One region of the Streptomyces tuirus genome, then DNA from elsewhere that is predicted to be linked to it. Evidence: predicted binding sites of a transcription regulator. Region 1 holds the regulator's gene; the other holds the start of a gene.
What was found. The regulator HrcA, encoded in region 1, represses chaperone genes, less so after heat shock. The targets are predictions, from matches to a motif close to TTNGCACTCNGNNNNNCNGAGTGCNAA.

Region 1 (3,408 bases):
ACTCGCCGGAGACCAGGTGCCCGGGCGGGACCAGCCGCTGCGCCGCCTCCTCGGCCGTGGGCGCCGCCAGGCCGTGGCGTACCGCGTCCGCGCGCAGCTCCTCCCGGTCCCGCACCCGCGACAGCACGGCGTCCACACCCACCGCGCCGAACACCTCCGCGTCCGGGAAGGCAGCCGCCCCGAAGACGTGGTCGAAGTGCGGATGGGTCAGCGCGAGATGTGTCACACGATGGCCCGCGAGCGACCGCGCCTGCGCACGCAACTTCGCTCCCTCGGCGAGGCTCGACCCCGCGTCGATCAAGAGGGCGGCGCCCTCCCCGGCGACCAGCCCCGCCGTGCAGTCCCACACCGGCAGCCGGCACCGCCCCACCCCGGCGGCCACGCGCTCCCATCCGAGGTCTTCCCAAGTCACCGTCATACGGCGACGCTAGCGGTGCGCCCCGCTCGGGGCACGGCGCCGCACGACCAGCCTTGCCGGGGGTGTACCCCACCGCCGTACACTGGGCCGGGGAATGCTGGCACTCGCACGCGCAGAGTGCCAGGCCGGACCGGCAGGCAAGCAGGCGGAGACTTTGGAGGTGTGCGCGATGCTCAGTGAACGCAGGCTTCAGGTGCTGCGCGCCATCGTCCAGGACTACGTCGGCACCCAGGAGCCGGTGGGTTCCAAGGCCCTCACCGAGCGGCACAGCCTCGGTGTCTCCCCGGCGACCGTCCGCAACGACATGGCGGCCCTGGAGGACGAGGGGTACATCGCCCAGCCGCACACGAGTGCCGGGCGCATCCCCACCGACAAGGGCTACCGGCTGTTCGTCGACAAGCTCGCCGGCGTCAAGCCGATGACCGCGCCCGAGCGGCGCGCGATCCAGAACTTCCTCGAAGGTGCCGTCGACCTCGACGACGTCGTGGCGCGTACGGTGCGGCTGCTCGCGCAGATCACGCGTCAGGTCGCCGTCGTGCAGTACCCGTCGCTGACCCGTTCGACGGTGCGGCACGTGGAGCTGCTCTCCCTCGCGCCCGCGCGCGTGATGCTCGTGCTGATCACGGACACCGGGCGGGTCGAGCAGCGGGTGGTCGACTGCCCGGCGCCCGTCGGCGACGCCTCGCTCGCGGATCTGCGCGCCCGGCTCAACAGCCGTGTGGCGAACCGCCGTTTCGCGGATGTGCCGAGTCTGGTGGAGGATCTCCCGGAGGCGTTCGAGCACGAGGACCGGGGTACGGTCTCTACGGTGCTCTCCACACTGCTGGAGACGCTCGTCGAGGAGAACGAGGAGCGGCTGATGATCGGCGGCACCGCCAATCTGACCCGCTTCGGGCATGACTTCCCTCTCACGATCCGGCCGGTGCTGGAGGCGCTCGAGGAGCAGGTCGTGCTCCTCAAGCTGCTCGGCGAGGCGCAGGATCCGGGCGTGACCGTACGGATCGGTCACGAGAACGCCCACGAAGGACTCAACTCCACGTCCGTCGTGTCGGTCGGCTACGGTTCGGGCGGCGAGGCAGTCGCCAAGCTCGGCGTGGTCGGACCGACCCGCATGGACTACCCGGGAACGATGGGAGCGGTACGCGCAGTGGCACGGTACGTCGGACAGATCCTGGCGGAGTCGTAGTGGCCACGGACTACTACGCCGTACTCGGCGTGCGCCGCGACGCCTCGCAGGAAGAGATCAAGAAGGCCTTCCGGCGGCTCGCGCGCGAGCTGCACCCGGACGTCAACCCCGATCCGAAGACCCAGGAGCGGTTCAAGGAGATCAACGCCGCTTACGAGGTGCTGTCGGACCCGCAGAAGAAGCAGGTCTACGACCTCGGCGGCGACCCGCTCTCGCAGGCCGGTGGCGGCGGCGCGGGCGGCTTCGGAGCCGGTGGTTTCGGGAACTTCTCGGACATCATGGACGCGTTCTTCGGTACGGCGTCGCAGCGCGGACCGCGCTCGCGCACCCGCCGCGGCCAGGACGCGATGATCCGCATCGAGGTCGAGCTCGACGAGGCCGCCTTCGGCACCACGAAGGACATCCAGGTCGACACGGCCGTCGTCTGCAACACCTGCAACGGCGAGGGCGCGGCCCCGGGCACCTCCGCCCAGACGTGTGACATGTGCCGTGGCCGCGGTGAGGTCTCGCAGGTCACCCGGTCCTTCCTGGGCCAGGTCATGACGTCCCGCCCCTGCCCGCAGTGTCAGGGTTTCGGCACGGTCGTCCCGACCCCGTGCCCGGAGTGCGCGGGCGACGGCCGCGTCCGGTCCCGCCGCACGCTCACGGTCAAGATCCCGGCCGGTGTGGACAACGGCACACGGATCCAGCTCGCCGGCGAGGGCGAGGTCGGACCCGGCGGCGGTCCGGCCGGTGACCTCTACGTCGAGATCCACGAGCTGCCGCACAGCACGTTCCAGCGGCGCGGTGACGACCTGCACTGCACGGTGACGATCCCCATGACGGCGGCGGCCCTCGGCACGAAGGTGCCGCTGGAGACGCTCGACGGCATGGAGGAGGTCGACATCCGCCCGGGCACCCAGTCCGGCCAGTCGATCCCGCTGCACGGCCGGGGCGTCACGCACCTGCGCGGCGGCGGACGCGGCGACCTCATCGTCCACGTCGAGGTCCAGACCCCGACCAAGCTCGACCCCGAGCAGGAGCGCCTGCTCCGCGAGCTCTCCAAACTCCGCGGCGAGGAACGCCCCACGGGGCAGTTCCAGCCGGGGCAGCAGGGGTTGTTCTCGCGGTTGAAGGACGCGTTCAACGGTCGCTGAGGAGGCGCCTGTGACGGGCGCCTTCAACGGTCGCTGACGGGGCGCCTGCAACGGGTGACACGGGACGCCTCCCGGGTGACGGGAGGTGCCTGTTCCTCTGGTCTATGCCAGTCGGCAGGCCGGTTTCGGAGTTGTTCGGAGGACGTGACAACATGCCGTCATGTCCTCCGCACTGACCGATCTCTTCCCCCACCCGATCGTGCAGGCCCCCATGGCGGGCGGCGTCTCCGTACCGCAGCTCGCCGCGGCCGTGTGCGAAGCGGGCGGGCTCGGGTTCCTCGCCGCCGGGTACAAGACCCCCGACGGGATGTACCAGGAGATCAAGCAGCTCCGGAGCCTCACCAGCAGGCCCTTCGGCGTCAACGTCTTCATGCCGCAGCCGGAGTACCCCGGTGCAAGCACCGGCTCCACCGGAGCGGCCGGCGCCGCGCTCCCTCATGCCGCCGCCGTCGACGTCTACGCCCATCAGCTGGCCGGCGAGGCCACCTGGTACGAGGCCGAGCTCGGCGATCCGGACAGCGGACGCGACGACGGCTTCGAGGCCAAGCTCGTGGTGCTGCGCGACAACCCCGTGCCGGTGGTGTCGTTCCACTTCGGCGTCCCGGGCCGCGAGGTCGTCGACGCCCTGCACCGCGTCGGCACCTTCGTCCTGGCCGCCGCGACCACCC
Region 2 (3,408 bases), 2.3 Mb from region 1:
TCCCGTACACCGCCTTCCTCAGCGGCTACCTGGTCAAGGACGACACCCGCTACTTCCGGACGATGCAGTCCAAGGGCGTGGTCCTGAACAACCACACCCTCCACCACCCCAATCTGCGGGGCATGTCCTACCGGGCGCAGAAGCGCGAGATCTGCGGCATGCAGCGCTATGTGCAAAGGCAGTTCGGCAAGCGCCCGGCCCTCTTCCGCCCGCCCTACGGCAGCTACGACCGGGCGACCCTGCGCGCCGCCAAGACCTGTGGCATCGCGTACGTCCCCCTGTGGAACGAGGAGGTCTTCGCCGACCACTGGGAGTACCGCGAGGGGGACCGCAAGCTGCGCCGGGGCGACATCGTCCTCACCCACTTCCGGGGCCGCGACCAGTGGAAGGGCACGATGGCCGACATGGTGCGCCGTTTCCTGAACAAGGCGACGGCCCAGGGGTACGCGGTCGGGCGGCTGGAGGACTACCTGTGAGGCGGCCGGCCGCCGCCCTGCTGTGCGCGGTCCTGCTGGCCGGCTGCGCCGGGGGCGCGGGGGAGCCGCCGGGCGCAGCTGACGGCCGGGCGCAGGACCCGCCCCGCGCGGTGCGCGCCCCCCACGCGCTTCCGCCCGTCGTGGACCACGTCCCCACCCGCGAACCCGTCGTCTTCCTCACCTACGACGACGGCGCCGAACGCGACCCCCGCTTCGTCGGCCTCGTCCGCGAACGGCGCCTGCCCGTCAGCATGTTCCTCACCGACAGCGTCGTGGGCCCCGGCTACGGCCACTTCGCCCGGCTGCGCGCGGTCGGCGCGTCCATCCAGAACCACACCCTCGACCACCCCGCCCTGCGCGGCCTGCCCTACGCCGGCCAACGCGCCGAGATCTGCGGCCAGCAGCACAAGCTCCGCTCCCGCTTCGGCATCACCCCCCGCCTCTTCCGCCCGCCCTACGGCACGTACGACAGGACGACCCTGCGCGCGGCAGCCGACTGCGGCATCACGGCGGTCGTCCTGTGGCGGGCGTCCCTGAACACCGACGGCGAACTGACCTACACCCGGGGCGAGCGGGGCCTGCGGCCGGGCGACATCGTCTCCGTGCCGGCGGGCGAGACGATGACCCCGAGCCTGACGGAACGGACCATGCGCCTGCTGCGCGAGATCGAGCGGAAGGGGCTTCGGGTGGGCCGGCTGGAGGACCACTTGTAGGACCACCCGTGGGACCACCTGCAGAGCCGTCCCTGGGACCACCTCCAGGACCGCCCCCGGGGCCACCCGTGGGACCACCTGCATGACCCCCGACGGACCGTCCGGCGGACCAACTGGAGGAGCACTCGGCCGACGCGCGGTCGGCAATTAGCAGTCCGCTTGACCGAGTGCTAATCGCAGTCATAGTCTCGGCTTTGGCACTCCCCCTAGGAGAGTGCCAACACAGCGACGGGCAGGTCCGGCACCCGCGACGACGGATCCACCTGGTCGCCACCTCAGACAGTTAACCCCGTGAGATCTCCGAAGGGGGAGGTCGGATCGTGACGACCACCAGCTCCAAGGTTGCCATCAAGCCGCTCGAGGACCGCATTGTGGTCCAGCCGCTCGACGCCGAGCAGACCACCGCCTCTGGCCTGGTCATCCCGGACACCGCCAAGGAGAAGCCCCAGGAGGGCGTCGTCCTGGCCGTGGGCCCGGGCCGCTTCGAGGACGGCAACCGTCTTCCGCTCGACGTCTCCGTCGGTGACGTCGTGCTCTACAGCAAGTACGGCGGCACCGAGGTGAAGTACAACGGCGAGGAGTACCTCGTCCTCTCGGCCCGCGACGTGCTCGCGATCGTCGAGAAGTAATTCACCCCAAGCACATTGCTTTTGAAGCTGCGCCCCTGGCCCCCCGCGATCGACATGAAGCCGGGCGCCCGGGGCGCAGTGCCGTATATCCCAGATTCGGAAGAGGGCTCACGCTCCCATGGCGAAGATCCTGAAGTTCGACGAGGACGCCCGTCGCGCCCTCGAGCGCGGCGTCAACAAGCTTGCCGACACGGTCAAGGTGACGATCGGCCCCAAGGGCCGCAACGTCGTCATCGACAAGAAGTTCGGCGCTCCCACCATCACCAACGACGGTGTGACCATCGCCCGTGAGGTCGAGGTCGAGGACCCGTACGAGAACCTCGGTGCCCAGCTGGTCAAGGAGGTGGCGACCAAGACCAACGACATCGCGGGTGACGGTACGACCACCGCGACCGTGCTCGCCCAGGCGCTCGTGCGCGAGGGCCTGAAGAACGTCGCCGCCGGTGCCTCCCCGGCCGCCCTGAAGAAGGGCATCGACGCCGCCGTCGCCGCGGTCTCCGAGGAGCTCCTCGCGACCGCCCGGCCGATCGACGAGAAGTCCGACATCGCCGCCGTCGCCGGTCTGTCCGCCCAGGACCAGCAGGTCGGCGAGCTCATCGCCGAGGCGATGGACAAGGTCGGCAAGGACGGTGTCATCACCGTCGAGGAGTCCAACACCTTCGGTCTGGAGCTGGACTTCACCGAGGGCATGGCCTTCGACAAGGGCTACCTGTCGCCGTACTTCGTGACGGACCAGGAGCGCATGGAAGCCGTCCTGGACGACCCGTACATTCTCATCACGCAGGGCAAGATCTCCGCCATCGCGGACCTCCTGCCGCTGCTGGAGAAGATCATCCAGTCGAACGCCTCCAAGCCGCTGCTGATCATCGCCGAGGACGTCGAGGGCGAGGCCCTGTCGACCCTCGTCGTGAACAAGATCCGCGGCACGTTCAACGCCGTCGCCGTGAAGGCCCCCGGCTTCGGCGACCGCCGCAAGGCGATGCTGCAGGACCTGGCGGTCCTCACCGGCGCCACGGTCGTCTCCGAGGAGGTCGGCCTCAAGCTCGACCAGGTCGGCCTGGACGTGCTCGGCTCCGCCCGCCGCGTCACCGTCACCAAGGACGACACCACCATCGTCGACGGCGCCGGCAAGAAGGAAGACGTGCAGGCCCGCGTCGCCCAGATCAAGGCCGAGATCGAGACCACGGACTCCGACTGGGACCGCGAGAAGCTCCAGGAGCGCCTCGCGAAGCTGGCCGGCGGCGTGTGCGTCATCCGCGTGGGTGCCGCCACCGAGGTCGAGCTCAAGGAGCGCAAGCACCGTCTGGAGGACGCCATCTCCGCGACCCGCGCCGCGGTCGAGGAGGGCATCGTCTCCGGTGGTGGCTCCGCCCTGGTCCACGCCGTCAAGGTCCTCGAGGGCAACCTCGGCAAGTCCGGCGACGAGGCCACGGGTGTCGCGGTCGTCCGCAAGGCCGCCGTCGAGCCGCTGCGCTGGATCGCCGAGAACGCCGGCCTCGAGGGCTACGTCATCACCTCCAAGGTCGCCGAGCTCGACAAGAACCAGGGCTTCAACGCCGCCACCGGCGAGTACGGCGACCTGGTCAAGGC

Region 2: a site for HrcA is predicted at 1,337-1,363, ahead of groES (co-chaperone GroES). Genes of this name have one in related genera too.

Annotation. Positions count from the first base shown of each region.
Region 1 covers NZ_AP023439.1:2,328,155-2,331,562, reverse strand. The annotation lists gene IGS69_RS10835 (MBL fold metallo-hydrolase) at 1-418, opposite strand, end outside; gene hrcA (heat-inducible transcriptional repressor HrcA) at 588-1,604, shown strand; gene dnaJ (molecular chaperone DnaJ) at 1,604-2,740, shown strand; gene IGS69_RS10820 (nitronate monooxygenase) at 2,901-3,408, shown strand, end outside.
Region 2 covers NZ_AP023439.1:4,592,672-4,596,079, forward strand. The annotation lists gene IGS69_RS21310 (polysaccharide deacetylase family protein) at 1-476, shown strand, start outside; gene IGS69_RS21315 (polysaccharide deacetylase family protein) at 473-1,189, shown strand; gene groES (co-chaperone GroES) at 1,510-1,818, shown strand; gene groL (chaperonin GroEL) at 1,937-3,408, shown strand, end outside.